Regions from separate parts of the Metapseudomonas lalkuanensis genome, predicted to be linked through region 2. Evidence: predicted binding sites of a transcription regulator. Region 2 holds the regulator's gene; the other holds the start of a gene.
The links. Region 2 encodes LexA, which represses DNA repair genes until DNA is damaged. Its sites were predicted from a motif close to CTGTNTNNNNANACAG; they were not measured.

Region 1 (7,416 bases), 2.5 Mb from region 2:
CCGCGATAGCGCTCGATCAGGGCGAAGCAGCGGCGTAGCGCGCTGAGCATGCCCAGCGCCAGCACGTCCACTTTCAGCAGCCCCACCAGGTCGAGGTCGTCCTTGTCCCACTGGATGACGGTGCGCTCGGCCATGGTGGCGTTTTCCACCGGCACCAGGCTGTCCAGCGGCGCTTCGGAAATCACGAAGCCGCCGGGGTGCTGGGACAGGTGGCGGGGAAAGCCGATCAGCTCGTTGGTCAGCGTCACGACCCGGCGCAGCACCGGGCTTTCCGGGTCGAAACCCACTTCCCGCAGACGCTCCGCCGAAGGCCCCTTGTCGCTCCAGCCGCCGCAGCAATCGGCCAGGGCATTGACCTGGTCCGGCGGCAAGCCGAGCGCCTTGGCCACATCGCGTACCGCGCCAGCGCCGTGGTAGGTGTTGACCACCGCCGTGAGCGCCGCCCGGCCCCGCCCGTAGCGGCGGAACAGGTACTGGATGACCTCCTCGCGGCGCTCGTGCTCGAAGTCGACGTCGATATCCGGCGGCTCGTTGCGCTCCTTCGACATGAAGCGCTCGAACAGGAGTTCGGTGAAGACACAGGGATCCAGCTCGGTGATCCCCAGGGCGAAGCACACCACCGAGTTGGCCGCCGAGCCGCGTCCCTGGCAGAGGATGTCCTGGCGGCGGGCGAATTCGACTATGTCGTGCACCGTGAGGAAGTAGCTCTCGTAGCCCAGTTCGGTGATCAGCGCGAGTTCCTTTTCCACCAGCGCCCGCGCCTTGGCCGGCACGCCGTCGGGCCAGCGTCGCAGCAATCCCTTCTCGGTGGCGGCACGCAGCCAGGTGCTGGGACTATGCCCTTCCGGCACCAGCTCGCGGGGGTACTGGTAATCCAGCTGGCTCAGGCTGAACTCGCAGCGACGGGCGATGCACAGCGATTCGGCCAACAGCTGCGCCGGGTAGAGGCCAGCCAGCACCTCACGACGGCGCAGGTGGCGCTCGCCATTGGGGAACAGCCGCAGCCCGGCCTCGGCCACCGTGCAGTGATGGCGCACGGCGGTCATGCAGTCCTGCAGGGCGCGGCGGCCACGGGCATGCATGTGCACATCGCCAGTCGCCACGGGCGGGATGCCGACGCGCTCGGCCAGGGCCAGCAGGCGCTCCAGGCGGCCGGCATCGTCCGGCCCCTGGTGCAGTTCCACCGCCAGCCACAGGCGTTCGGAGAAGCACTGGCGCAGCCAGGGGCCTTCGCGGTCGTCGTCTTCCCGGTCCGGCACCCAGAGGGCCAGCAGGCCATCCGTGGGCTCGGCCAGGTCGTCGCGCAACAGGCGGTACTCGCCCTTCTTCGCCCGTCGCCGGGCCTGGGTGATGAGCCGGCAAAGGCGCTGGTAGCCGGCCAGGTTCTCCACCAGCAGCACCAGCTTCGGACCGCCCTCGACCCGCACTTCGCTGCCGATCACCAGGGGCAACCCGCTCTTCTTCGAGGCCTGCCAGGCGCGGACGATGCCGGCCAGGGTGCATTCGTCGGTGATCGCCAGGGCTTCGTAGCCATGATCCTTCGCGCGCATGAACAGCTCCTCGGCACTGGAGGCGCCGCGCTGGAAGCTGAAGTTGGACAAGCAGTGCAGCTCGGCGTAGGCGTTCATGCGAACCAGCCGTGCAACAGCAGCGGCCCCTCCCCGTTCACTGTGCGGAAGGCCCAGCCACGCTGGCCAGCGCGGGTTTCCACCAGGTAGTAGTCGCGACGCACGTCGCCGCCATCCCACCAGCCGGACTCGATGCGTTCGGGGCCGGCGAGGATGCGGACGGACGAGTCCCGCAGGGGCACCGGTTCACGCAACAACCAGCCGGGGCGGGGCGGACCAGGCAGGAGCGGTGCCTGCGGGCCCTGTGCATCCAGTTGCCAGGCGCATTCGGGACGGTGATCGGCACGGGCAGCCAGGCCGTGCACCGCGTCGTCTCCCAAACGTGCCCGCAGGCGTTCGCGCAATTGCTCCCAGGGCAGGGATTGCTGCGGGCGCTCGTCGAACAGCTCGCGCCGCTCCGGGACGAAGGCCGGCAGGTCCCGCGCCTGCAGGCGGAAGGCACGCACCGGGGCCGGCACCTGCAACTGCTCCAGGCGCCCACGGGCCAGTTCGAAGAGCATGGCCGCCTCGCGCTCGGCGCTGAGCAGCCCCACCGGCACCCGGGTTTCCGGCAGATCGCGGTGTTCCAGATGGAGGGTGAAGCGCTGCACGCCGCTGTCACGGCAGGCGAGGAACGCGGCCAGGTCAGCGGTGAGACGGCGCAGGGGGAACAGCAGCGCCTGGTGGGATTCCACCTCGAAGTTCAGCTCGATGCGCAGGTCGAACTCATCCGGCGGCCGATAACACTCCAGCGCCAGGGGACGGTCGCCCAGCAAGGTATCGAGGTGCTGCAGCACTTCGGCGGGAAAGCGCCTGGCCACCGTCTCGCGGGGCAGCTGCAGCACCTGTTCCAGGTGGCGCAGGCCCATGCGGGCGAAGGCGGTGGCGGCCTCCCGGGCCAGGCCGGCGCGATCCACCGGCATGCGCCCGAGGGCTTCACGCAGTTCACCCTGATTCGCCACCGCCAGGCCGTCGTAGGCGTTGGCCAGCACCCGCGCCGCCGCCGGGTTGGGCGCAACGACGATGCGATGACGAAAGCCCAGGGCTGCCAGTTCCCGCCGTAACCTGGCCTCGAAGCGTGGCCAGGGACCGAACAGGGCGAAGCTGGATTCCACCTCCAGCAGCAGGCAGCGCGGATAGCGCAGGCTGACCTGGGAACTGAAGCGATAGGCCCAGGCGGCCAGCAGTTGCTGCCAGTGCTCGATCCGCGCCGGGTCGTACTCCACCAGGGTGAAATCACGAGTCAGGGCGTGGGCGGCGGTCAGCGACTGGCCAGGGCGCAGCCCCAGGGCCTTGGCCGTCGGGTTGAGGGCACGCAGCACGCGGCGCTGGGGCGTGCCCGTCACCAGCGCCAGGGGCGCTTCGGGGTCGGGATGGACGCGCAGCACGCCATCCAGCGCCAACTGCGGCAGCAATATGCAGGCCCAGCGCATGACGGCATCACCGGGACAGGGCGATCGGCGCCGCGGGTGGCAGGCCGCCCCGGCACTTGAGCACCCGCAGCTGCGCCGGCCAGCCGTCGACGGCAATGCGCAAGGCCGCCGGCGAGGGGTTCAGGGCGGCATCCAGCGGACGGTAGGCGAAGGCCAGGGTCTGGCCGGTTTCGGCGGCCACCTGCAGGCGACGCAGGGCACGATCATCGGCCTGTTGCGGCCAGCACAGCACCGCTGCGCAACTGCCGGAGCGCAGGCATTGCTCGGCCGCCCAGAGGGCATCGCGGCCGCTGGCCTCCACCAGCGCCAGCCAGCGCAGGTCAACGCCGGCAGCCTGCCAGGCCTGTGGATAAGGGATATGCGGCGGCGCCACCAGCACCACACGCTCGGCGCTGGCGGTCAGCCGTGCCAGTGTGGGCCAGAGCAGACGCAACTCGCCCAGGCCCGCGGCCGGAACGAGGATTTCACTGAGCGCGGCCTCAGGCCAGCCACCGCCGGGCAGGACCCGGTCCAGGACGTCGAGGCCGGTGGGCTGCTCGCTGCCAGCCAGCAGAGCGCCGGGCTGTCCCTTCCAGACCCGCCGTTCGTTGAGCAGGGCATCGAGGGCTACGACGGCGCCCATCAGCTCGGCCCGTTAGCGGAAGAGAAAAACGGCAGCCCCGGGGCGGGGCTGCCGAAAGGGCCAGGAACAATCATCAAGGCCATCAGGGGAAATCCTACGGATACTGTATTTATATACAGTAAATCGCAGAGACTTCCTACGGTCAATTCAGAAAAGACGGAAGGCCTGCGAAAGCACGAAACTCCGCAGGCCCGCCGCCCTTCCGTCATTTCACGAAGTGATTACCCCAGCGCTCGGCCTGGCGCACCGACTGCACACGCAGGGTTTTGGCACCCTTCGCCTGCTCGGCGGCAGCGGCGATCTCGTCGTCGATGATCTTCGTCGACAGCGACAGCCAGCTGGTGGCGAAGGCCATGGCGTCCCCATTGATCTCCAGGGCGTTCAGGTCGATGTTGGCGGTGGTGTCGCAGCCCTGGTGGTAGCAGGGATCGAAGGGCTGGCCGGCGGCGCCGCCGTACTTCTGCGCCTGCTCTTCGCTCTTGATGTCTTCGGCGCCGGTGAACAGGCCACCGAAGGGAATGCCCACTTCGAAGAACTGCGCGTAGTCGGAGCGGAAGTCGATCTGGGTGCCTTCGGCAGGCTCGCCACGCAGCTTGAAGTAGGCCTCGAAGAGACGCTCGATGGCAGCCGAGCCGGGCGGGCCCTGCAGGCCGAAGGAAGAGCCGTCGCCGTCATAGATGAAGTTGCCGAAGTTCGGCGAACCGATCATGTCGAAGTTCAGGTACGCCTTGATCTTCTTGCGTTCCTCATCGCTCAGGCTGTTGACGTAGAAGGTCGAGCCCACCAGCCCGGACTCCTCCGCGCCCCACCAGGCGAAACGCACCTTGTTCTGCGGGTGCGCCTTGCGCAGCAGCACGGCCATCTCCAGCAACGCCGCGCTGCCCGAGCCGTTGTCGTTGATGCCGGGGCCCTCGAACACCGAATCCAGGTGTGCGCCGGCCATGACCACGTTCTTCGGATCACCGCGTCGGGTTTCGGCCACCAGGTTGAAGGTCTGCGTCTTCTCGCGGATCACATCCGCCACCATGCGCAATTGCAGGCCGGGGGTCTGGGACCAGGCCACGCCGTTGTCATAGGTGGCGAACAGCGCCGGGATGCCGCCCTCGTAGGTGTCGCCCAGGGTGACGTTTTCCAGGCCCTTGCGCTCCTCGGTATTGCCCTGGTTGAAGATGATCACGCCCGCCGCACCCGCCGCCGCGGCGTTCTCCGCCTTCAGCTCGAAGTTGCAGCTGCCGCGCTGGACCAGGGCGATGGCGCCACTGGGGAATCCGGTGAAATCCTCCGCTTCGCAGCCGCTGGTGGAGGTATTGCCGGCGCCGAGGGACAGGTCCACCGGTACCACCGGGGCGCTGACGTCGCCGGCATCGGTCTGCGACAGGTAGTTGAAGTCCTCCTCCCAGACGTATTCCGCCGGTTGCGGCGTCAATGCCTGCAGGGTGCCCGGTCCCTTGGGAAAGTAGGCGGTGAAGGGGAACGGCTGTACCCGCACCTGGTAGCCGGCGCGCTCCAGGGTCTGCTTCACGTAGTCGATCGAGGCCTGGTAGCCCGGCAGACCGGCAGCGCGATTGCCATCGTTGAGGGTGGCGATGTCCTGCAGCTCCTGCAGGCGGTGCATCACGTTGCTCGCCTGCAGACACCGCGGCAGTCCCACGGGTGTGCCAACCAGCACCGGTGATTTGCAGAGAGCGGGGTTGGGTTTGCCGGGACTCCAGTAATCGCCGAAGGCATCGCCTTCGGGCGCCGGGGCGGCAAGGGTGGAAGTGGAAACGGCTAGAACCAGGGAACCAACAACACGTCTGACGTTGTTCTTGTGGGTCATGACTTCAATCCTTTTGAAGTGGTTGTAGGCGGCCTGCCGTGGCATTGCGCCACTGTCCTGTACGGCATCCTCGGGAACAGGCCTGAGAGAACAGACTGGCGCAAGGTCATTCGGTTCTTCCGGGCATGTGTAAAAAACGTGCACTTTGTCGCCTTTTTCGCAGCAAATTGACGGAGATAGGCCACTGAATAGCCATCAAAAAGATGGCCACCTCATATCACCAGCCCGTACGGCAGGTGCGTAGGTTCTATGCTGAAGGCATCCCCCGATACAGGAAGCAGCCATGTGCGGCCGCTACGTCAGCCCCTCCGATCGCGCCATCGAAGACTATTGGCACATCGGCGCACGGGAATCGGGGCGCTGGATCCAGAGCTTCAATGTGGCCCCCACCAGCCAGGTGCCGATGCTGCGCCTGGATGAACAAGGGGGGTTGGAACTGGTGCCGGCGCGCTGGGGCCTGATCCCCTCCTGGTGGAAAGAGGCGAAGCCGCCGACCATGTCCTTCTTCGCCCGCAGTGAAGAGGCTGCCGGCAAGCCCCTGTGGCGCCAGAGCTTGCGCAGCCACCGCTGCCTGATGCCCGCCCATGGCTGGTACGAATGGAACCCGAATCAACAGGTACGCAACGCCAGCGGCCGCCTGGTCCACCAGCCCTACTACCTCTACAGCCCGAACGACCGGCTCCTGGCCATCGCCGCCATGTGGGCCACCTGGACCGGCCCGGAAGGACAGGCCATCACCTCGTGCGCCCTGCTCACACGGGAAGCCGCACCGGCCATTCGCGCCATCCACCAGCGCATGCCGGTGATACTGCCGCCGGAACAGTTCGCCTTGTGGCTGGACCCCGAAACGCCGGGCGAACAGGTGCAGCAGGTCATCGCCCAGGCACGCGATGACTTCACCGGGCACGCGGTTTCCACACGGGTGAACAGTGCACAGAACGATGACGAGGGATTGATCGAGGCGATTGCCGAGCCAAGCCTCTGAAGGTGCCTGCCCGCCGAAGGTGTTCTACTCGCCTGCCACCAATCGCAATCGGGCGGGCGTCGACGTTCGCACGTCGATATACGAATAGAGGGTCGTGTACGCGCTGATGGCTATCCGTTCAGCCACCAATAGCCGCTCGAACTCCATCATCTGGTCATCCGACCAAGGGACTGCTGCTTCTTCCAGGAAAGCCACCATTGAGATGTGCGCGGCAGAAACATTGAGCGAGAGCCGGCGCAGCTCCGCCCAGTAAACCGGTTCGATCACGAATCGCTCCTGGTGCATCACGCTTCCAGATGCACATGATTAGCAATAGCGTACCAACTTCAAGCTCGCCAGCCGGGAACGAGAAATCCGGTGAACGGCATTTGCAGCCCCACAAACGGACCTCTTCAAGACCAGCGCCCTTTCGTTCGCCCGATGCCGGCATACACTTGTTCCGCACAGGCAGCGGCCAACCGGGGGAGGATTCCCGCCCCCTTCGTCGACGGCCTCCGCTCCCAGGCGCCCTGCCCCAACGGCTAACCGACGACAAGCCGGGTAGCCAAATGCACCTGCCTGGAGCAACAGCCATGAAAACAATCCACCCTGGCCACCCTTCGGCTTCATTCCTCGGCGGCAGTGTCCTGATCCTTTCCACCCTGCTGATCGCAACAGGCTGTGCGCAGAACCCCGATATCAGAAGCAGCCGGGACGGTACGTCCGGCATCACCAGCCGAGCCAATTCCGACTACGTGGATTGCGTGAAAGGTGGCATTCGGCACGACGCCCAGACGTTCACCTCGGAAGAGAACGGCAAGACCCTTCTCTTCGTCGGCAGCACCGATCCCGACAAGGCCTCGGGGCTGGTCGAACTCTCCGACAGCCAGGGACAGAAGCAGTTCTCCGTCTTCCAGCGCAACGCATGGCAGGACAAGGGCCGGCTGATCAATGCGGCGATAATGTGCTCC
Region 2 (7,416 bases):
TGCCGCCAAGGAACCGGCCAAGCGCGGCAAGACCGCCGGCGAAGCGCCGGCCCTGTCCGCCAAGGAAAAGGCCAAGCGCCAGCTGGTTGCGCGCATGGGCGTCGATCCCGATCACGGCTGGAAGGCGAAGTACGAGATCCTTCCCGGCAAGGAAAAGGTGATCGAGGAACTGCGCCGTCTGGCCAAGGATGCCGACACCATCTATCTCGCAACCGACTTGGACCGCGAAGGGGAGGCCATCGCCTGGCACCTGCGGGAATCCATCGGTGGCGATGACAGTCGCTACAAGCGCGTGGTGTTCAACGAAATCACCAAGAAGGCCATCCAGGAAGCCTTCTCCCAACCCGGCGATCTCGACATCAACCGCGTCAACGCCCAGCAAGCTCGCCGTTTCCTCGACCGCGTGGTGGGTTACATGGTCTCGCCGCTACTCTGGCAGAAGATCGCCCGTGGCCTGTCCGCTGGCCGTGTGCAGTCGGTGGCGGTGAAACTGGTGGTTGAGCGCGAGCGCGAAATCCGTGCTTTCGTACCCGAAGAGTATTGGGAAGTGCATGCCGACCTCGGCACTGCCAAGGGCGCCAAAGTTCGTTTCGAAGTGGCGCGTGAGAACGGTGAGGCCTTCAAGCCGCTGAACGAAGCCCAGGCCATGGCCGCCCTGGAGAAGCTCAAGGCTTCCAGCTACACCGTTGCCAAGCGTGAGGACAAGCCGACCTCCAGTCGTCCGTCCGCGCCCTTCATTACCTCCACCCTGCAGCAGGCCGCGAGCAACCGCCTGGGCTTCGGGGTGAAGAAGACCATGATGATGGCCCAGCGCCTCTATGAGGCCGGCTACATCACCTATATGCGTACCGACTCGACCAACCTTTCCGCCGACGCCATTGCCATGGTGCGTGGTTTCATCGAGGGCGAGTTCGGTCAGAAATACCTGCCGTCCAAGGCGAACGTCTACTCCAGCAAGGAAGGCGCCCAGGAGGCCCACGAGGCGATCCGTCCCTCCGACGTCAACCTGCGGCCGAACCAGCTGTCTGGCATGGAACGTGATGCCGAGCGTCTGTACGACCTGATCTGGCGCCAGTTCGTGGCGTGCCAGATGCCGCCGGCCGAGTATCTGTCTACCAGTGTCAGCGTCACCGCCAGCAAGTTCGAGCTGCGCGCCAAGGGCCGCATTCTCAAGTTCGACGGTTACACCCGCGTACTGCCGCAGCAGAGCAAGCCGGGCGAGGACGATGTCCTGCCAGAAATGAGCGAGGGCGAACTGCTCGAACTGCTCAAGCTCGAGCCCAGCCAGCACTTCACCAAGCCGCCGGCGCGCTACTCCGAAGCCAGCCTGGTCAAGGAACTGGAAAAACGTGGCATCGGCCGTCCGTCCACTTACGCGGCGATCATCTCCACCATTCAGGAGCGCGGCTACGTCACCGTGCACAACCGTCGTTTCTACGCGGAGAAGATGGGCGACATCGTTACCGAGCGCCTGAACGAAAGCTTCGCCAACCTGATGGACTACGGCTTCACCGCCGGCATGGAAGAGCATCTGGACGACGTCGCACAGGGCGAGCGCGACTGGAAGCACCTGCTGGACGAGTTCTATGGCGACTTCAGGAAGAAGTTGGAGCTGGCCGAAGGCACCGACAAGGGCATGCGCGCCAATCAGCCTACGCTGACCGATATTCCCTGTCGCGAGTGCGGTCGTCCGATGATGATCCGTACCGCCTCGACCGGCGTGTTCCTCGGTTGCTCGGGCTACAGCCTGCCGCCGAAGGAGCGCTGCAAGGCCACCATCAACCTCGTGCCGGGCGACGAAATCGCCGCGGACGACGAGGGTGAATCGGAGTCCCGCGTTTTGCGGGGCAAGCATCGCTGCCCGATCTGCGCGACTGCTATGGATGCTTATCTGCTGGATGAAACCCGCAAACTGCATATCTGCGGCAACAACCCGGATTGCTCGGGTTACGAGATCGAGCAGGGCCAGTACCGCATCAAGGGCTACGAAGGTCCGAGCCTGGAGTGCGACAAGTGCGGTAGCGAGATGCAGCTCAAGACAGGGCGCTTCGGCAAGTTCTTCGGCTGCACCAACGCCAGTTGCAAGAACACCCGCAAGCTGCTGAAGAGCGGCGAGGCTGCGCCGCCGAAGATCGATCCGATTCGCATGCCGGAACTGAAGTGCGAGAAGGTCGACGATATCTATGTGCTGCGCGATGGCGCTTCCGGCCTGTTCCTGGCTGCCAGCCAGTTCCCGAAGAACCGAGAAACCCGTGCACCGCTGGTACAGGAACTGATCCCGCACAAGGATGAGCTGGACGCGAAGTATCACTACCTGCTCGACGCGCCGAAGAAGGACCCCGAGGGACGTCCGGCGGTAATTCGCTTCAGTCGCAAGACAAAGGAGCAGTACGTGCAGACCGAGGTGGACGGCAAGCCCACCGGCTGGCGTGCCTTCTTCGATGGCGGCAAGTGGAAGGTCGAAGACAAGCGCTGACCGACTGCAGCGCGCCCGGCACCGGGCGCGCATATACTGCCGGAATCACCTGTGGAGGGCGCCGTCATGGCCCACGAGCTTTATACCCGCACCAACCAGAAGATCTTCTTCGCAGGCCTGTCGCTGGAATCCTGGCGCAAGGCGGAGGAGGGCAGGGCGATGAACGCCCAGGCGCTGGTGCAATCCGAGCGGGAAGCATCGCTCTTCCACCTCTACGGTGCATTGCTTGGCCTGTGTCATGAAATCGCTGGTTACTACCGTCTTCCGGAAGCCAACGCTCCGCGTGTCGAATTACTGCTGACGCAAGAAGTGCTGGCTGCTGCCCCCAGCCCTGAGCTGGCCGAGCTGGTGGAACTGGCCCAGCAGCGGGAAACCTGGTTGGCCGAGCTCCTTGCCGCCTATTTCGCGTTGTTCCAGCCGCCCCAGGCGCCCAGGCAGGCCAAGGTCGATCCGACCTTGCCGCTGATCACTGCGGTCAGTGTGGAAAAGGAAGAGGCGCCGCTGTCGCGGGAGTGCCTTGAGTCGTGGAGACAGAATCTGAAATCCCTCGCCTTGCGCTTCCGGGAAACGCTCAGCGAATGCTGATTTGATCGACGGGCTAGGGCGTGCTGGCGGCTCGCTGGTACAATGGCCGCTTTCGTGGAGATCTGAACCTATGCCAACGTCCTTTCTGGAAATAGTCGAACTGCCTGACGGGCGCATCATCCTGCGCCGGGCCGAGGACGAGGAAGCATTGGTGACGCTGGATTTCTCCGCTGATGCCAAGGCGTTCCTGCAGGGGCACCATCTGGAAGTCGCCAAGGCCATGCTGAACGTTGGCGTTCAGATGGCTGGCCGTCTGGCGGAAGGTGATATGGACCATCATGAAGGTCCGCGCGTCCTGCATTGATCTCTGGAGCCGGATCTTCCGCTGATTCGGTTACCGTCTGATGTCACAGGGCCCAGGTCTTCCCTGGCCCCGTCGCTTAATCAACCCAACAGGATGTTCAGGCTCTGTGCGCCGCCTTTGCGCGCGGCTTGGGCCAGTTGTTGCTTGGCTTTCTGGCCGAGCTGCAGCCAGCTGACGACGGTGTGGCTGCGGCCCAGTCGCAGGGCCTCGCAAGCCAGTTCCAGGGCACTTTGCTCACCGCGAGGTTGCAGGATCAGGATACGTTCCCGATTGAGTCCGGAGTCGCGCAGCCAGTCGCGGGTCAGGCCGGCGGGGGCGCCGATCAGCGTCAGCCAGCGCGCGTCCTGTTCCTCGCTCAGTTCCCGCAATACCGAGGCCAGGAGGTTCCGGCAGTGCCCGGTGGCGCCGCGCAGGGACAGTTCGCTGAACGCTTCCGGCTCTTCCGGGCGCGGATCTTCGACCACTTCGGTCAGCATCGGTACCACGGGATTGGCCAGGATGGCATCGTGGAACAGGGGAAGCTGGGACCGACCAAGCGACTGCGGGAACTGCATAAGGCCTCCTTTAGCGGCGGATCACGCCGACACTCAAACCTTCGATCACCAGATCCTGTTCATCCAGGTTCACTTCGATGGGGGCGAACTCGGGGTTCTCGGCAATCAGCCAGACCTTGTCGCCTTCACGCTTGAAGCGCTTTACGGTGACTTCTTCGCCCAGACGGGCAACGACCACTTGTCCGTTACGGGCTTCGCGGGTGCTGTGTACGGCCAGCAGATCGCCGTCGTAGATACCGATATCTTTCATCGACATGCCGCGAACACGCAGCAGGTAGTCGGCGCGGGGATGGAAGAAGTCGGGGTTGATACGGCAGGATTCTTCGATGTTCTGCTGGGCCAGAATCGGCGCGCCGGCGGCGACTCGGCCGATCACCGGAAGGCCATCGACTTCATTGTTGCCGGGTTCGAATCCGGGGATGCGAATGCCGCGAGAGGCGCCTGGCGTCATCTCGATCGCGCCTTTGCGGGCCAGGGCCTTGAGGTGTTCTTCGGCGGCATTGGGGGACTTGAAGCCGAGTTCCTGGGCAATTTCCGCGCGGGTCGGAGGGAAGCCATTGTCTTCAAGGCAGCGCTTGATGAATGCGAGAATCTCGGCTTGGCGGGGCGTCAGTTTCAGCATGGTGGCGCTCTGTCTTTTTATACAGTGACTGGAATTATATACAGTGATCCAGCCTTGGCAACGCTTCTTTTTTGAGGAGGGAAAGTAGAAGGGGCGACCGATGGTCGGGAAAATCCGCTGGCCCGGTGAGTGACCATGGCGTCAGATAATGGTGAGCACGGCTTGACAAGCTGGCGGGCTGAAACGTATGTTTCAAACAAGTGTTTGTCAGGCGGAGGAGCCATGGCCCAGTCGGAAACCGTAGAACGCATTCTGGATGCTGCGGAACAGCTGTTCGCGGAAAAAGGCTTCGCCGAGACCTCGTTGCGCCTGATCACCAGTAAGGCCGGGGTCAACCTGGCGGCTGTGAACTATCACTTCGGCTCGAAGAAGGCGCTGATCCAGGCGGTCTTCTCGCGCTTCCTCGGTCCATTCTGCCAGAGCCTTGAACGAGAGCTGGACCGCCGCCAATCCAAGGCGGAGAGCAAGGCCAGCCTCGAAGAGCTACTGGAAATGCTCGTCGAGCAGGCCCTCGCGGTAAAGCCCCGTAGCGGTAATGACCTGTCGATCTTCATGCGTTTGCTCGGACTCGCATTCAGTCAGAGCCAGGGCCACCTGCGCAAGTACCTCGAAGAGGTTTACGGCAAGGTTTTCCGCCGCTACATGCTGCTGGTGAACGAATCCGCACCCAAGGTGCCGCCGCTTGAGCTCTTCTGGCGCGTGCATTTCATGCTCGGCGCCGCGGCGTTCAGCATGTCGGGTATCAAGGCGCTGCGCGCAATGGCGGAAAACGACTTTGGCGTGAACACCTCCATCGAGCAGGTGATGCGATTGATGGTTCCGTTCCTGGCAGCCGGCATGCGTGCTGAAACCGGAGTGACTGACGATGCGTTGGCCAGTGCGGTGCTCAAGCCGCGCATCAAGGCGCCGGCAGCACCCGCCAAGGCTTAAATCCACTTGGGCGCAGGCAGGCTGATCGGCTAAGCTTGCGGCCCATGCAAAACCTCGATCTCCTGCATATCTCCATCGCCGACCAGCAGCTCTATGGCTTTGCCGAAGGGCAGTTGGTGCTGCGCATGCCAGTTTCCACCGCCCTGAATGGCGCGGGCGAAACCAATGGCTCCAACTGCACCCCCCGAGGACTGCACCAGATCCGCGCGCGAATCGGCGACGGCTTGCCCCTTGGTGCTGTCCTGCGTGGGCGGCGCTGGACCGGTGAGGTCTGGAATGCCGAGTTGCATGAACGCTTTCCCGGTAGGGACTGGATTCTCACCCGCATCCTCTGGCTGAGCGGTCGCGAGCCTGGCCGCAATCGCCTCGGCCAGGTGGACAGCTTCCGCCGCTACATTTATCTGCACGGCACGCCGGACAGCGAACCCATGGGTGTTCCGCTATCCCATGGTTGCATTCGTCTGCGCAACGCCGATGTGCTGGAACTCTTCGATCGCGTGCCCGTCCACTGTGCGGTACGCATAGACGAAGCGCCTTGCCCGGACTGGGCGGTGGCACAACTCTCTTAAGGATTTTCCATGCAAGGTTCCCTGATGCTGGATATCGGCGGCACCTGGCTGACCGCCGAGGATCGGCAGATCCTCCGTCAGCCGGAAGTCGCCGGACTGATCATCTTTGCCCGTAATATCGAAAGCCCGCGCCAGGTGCGTGAGCTCTGTGCTTCCATCCGCGCGGTTCGCCCCGACCTGATCCTCGCGGTCGACCAGGAAGGCGGCCGCGTGCAACGTCTGCGACAGGGCTTCCTGCGCCTGCCCGCCATGCGTGCCCTCGCGGACAACGACAACGCCGAGCAACTGGCGGAGCAGTGCGGCTGGCTGATGGCGACCGAAGTGCTCGCCGTTGGCCTGGACATCAGCTTTGCGCCGGTCCTGGACCTCGACCACCAGCGCAGTGCAGTAGTCGGCAGCCGCGCGTTCGAAGGCAACCCGGAGCGCGCTGCGCGCCTGGCGGGTGCCTTCATCCGTGGCCTGCGCCAGGCCGGCATGGCCGCGACCGGCAAGCACTTCCCCGGCCACGGCTGGGCGGAGGCCGACTCCCATGTGGCGATCCCTACCGACGAGCGCAGCCTGGAGCAGATACGCCAGAGCGACCTGGTTCCCTTCGCCCGTCTGGCTTCCGAGTTGGACGGCATGATGCCGGCACACGTCATCTATCCGCAGGTGGACAATCAGCCCGCCGGCTTCTCCCGGCGATGGCTGCAGGAAATCCTGCGCGGCGAACTGAAGTTCTCCGGCGTCATCTTCAGCGATGACCTGTCAATGGCGGGTGCCCACGTGGTCGGCGATGCCGCCGAGCGTATCGAGGCGGCGCTGACCGCCGGTTGTGACATGGGGCTGGTGTGCAACGACCGCGCTTCTGCCGAGCTGGCCCTGGCGCGTCTGCAGCGTCTTGGCGCCAAGCCGCCGGCCAGCCTGGCACGGATGCGCCGCCGCGCTTTCCCAGGTACCGAATACCGCCAGGATCCCCGCTGGCTGCAGGCCGTTGCGGCCCTGCGCGATGCTCAGTTGATCGATTGAGGAACCGACATGACCGTCTACGCCATCATTGGTGGAACAGGCCTGACTCAGCTCGAAGGCCTGAGCATGAAAGCCCTGCTCAACCCTGAAACGCCCTACGGCGCGCCTTCGGCAGGTATCGTCCGTGGCGAATATGCCGGGCATGACGTGCTGTTCCTGGCTCGTCACGGTCATCCGCACCGGATTCCGCCCCACCAGGTGAACTACCGCGCCAACCTCTGGGCCCTCAGGCATGCCGGTGCCCAGGCGGTGATTGCGGTGAACGCGGTAGGTGGCATCCATCCGGCCATGGGCAGTGGCCACCTGGTTGTGCCGCATCAGGTGATCGACTACACCCACGGGCGCATCGGCACCTTCTTCGAGGGTGA

Region 1: a site for LexA is predicted at 3,766-3,781, ahead of imuA (translesion DNA synthesis-associated protein ImuA). Genes of this name have one in related genera too.

The regions. Positions count from the first base shown of each region.
Region 1 is NZ_CP043311.1:4,615,330-4,622,745, forward strand. Features, by position in the region: gene FXN65_RS21280 (error-prone DNA polymerase) at 1-1,628, opposite strand, end outside; gene FXN65_RS21285 (Y-family DNA polymerase) at 1,625-3,040, opposite strand; gene imuA (translesion DNA synthesis-associated protein ImuA) at 3,048-3,662, opposite strand; gene FXN65_RS21295 (M28 family metallopeptidase) at 3,868-5,481, opposite strand; gene FXN65_RS21300 (SOS response-associated peptidase) at 5,765-6,466, shown strand; gene FXN65_RS21305 (hypothetical protein) at 6,491-6,733, opposite strand; gene FXN65_RS21310 (hypothetical protein) at 7,039-7,416, shown strand, end outside.
Region 2 is NZ_CP043311.1:2,091,696-2,099,111, forward strand. Features, by position in the region: gene topA (type I DNA topoisomerase) at 1-2,476, shown strand, start outside; gene FXN65_RS09830 (DUF6586 family protein) at 2,543-3,061, shown strand; gene FXN65_RS09835 (hypothetical protein) at 3,132-3,365, shown strand; gene sulA (SOS-induced cell division inhibitor SulA) at 3,446-3,919, opposite strand; gene lexA (transcriptional repressor LexA) at 3,930-4,541, opposite strand; gene FXN65_RS09850 (TetR/AcrR family transcriptional regulator) at 4,764-5,471, shown strand; gene FXN65_RS09855 (L,D-transpeptidase) at 5,516-6,040, shown strand; gene nagZ (beta-N-acetylhexosaminidase) at 6,050-7,048, shown strand; gene FXN65_RS09865 (S-methyl-5'-thioinosine phosphorylase) at 7,058-7,416, shown strand, end outside.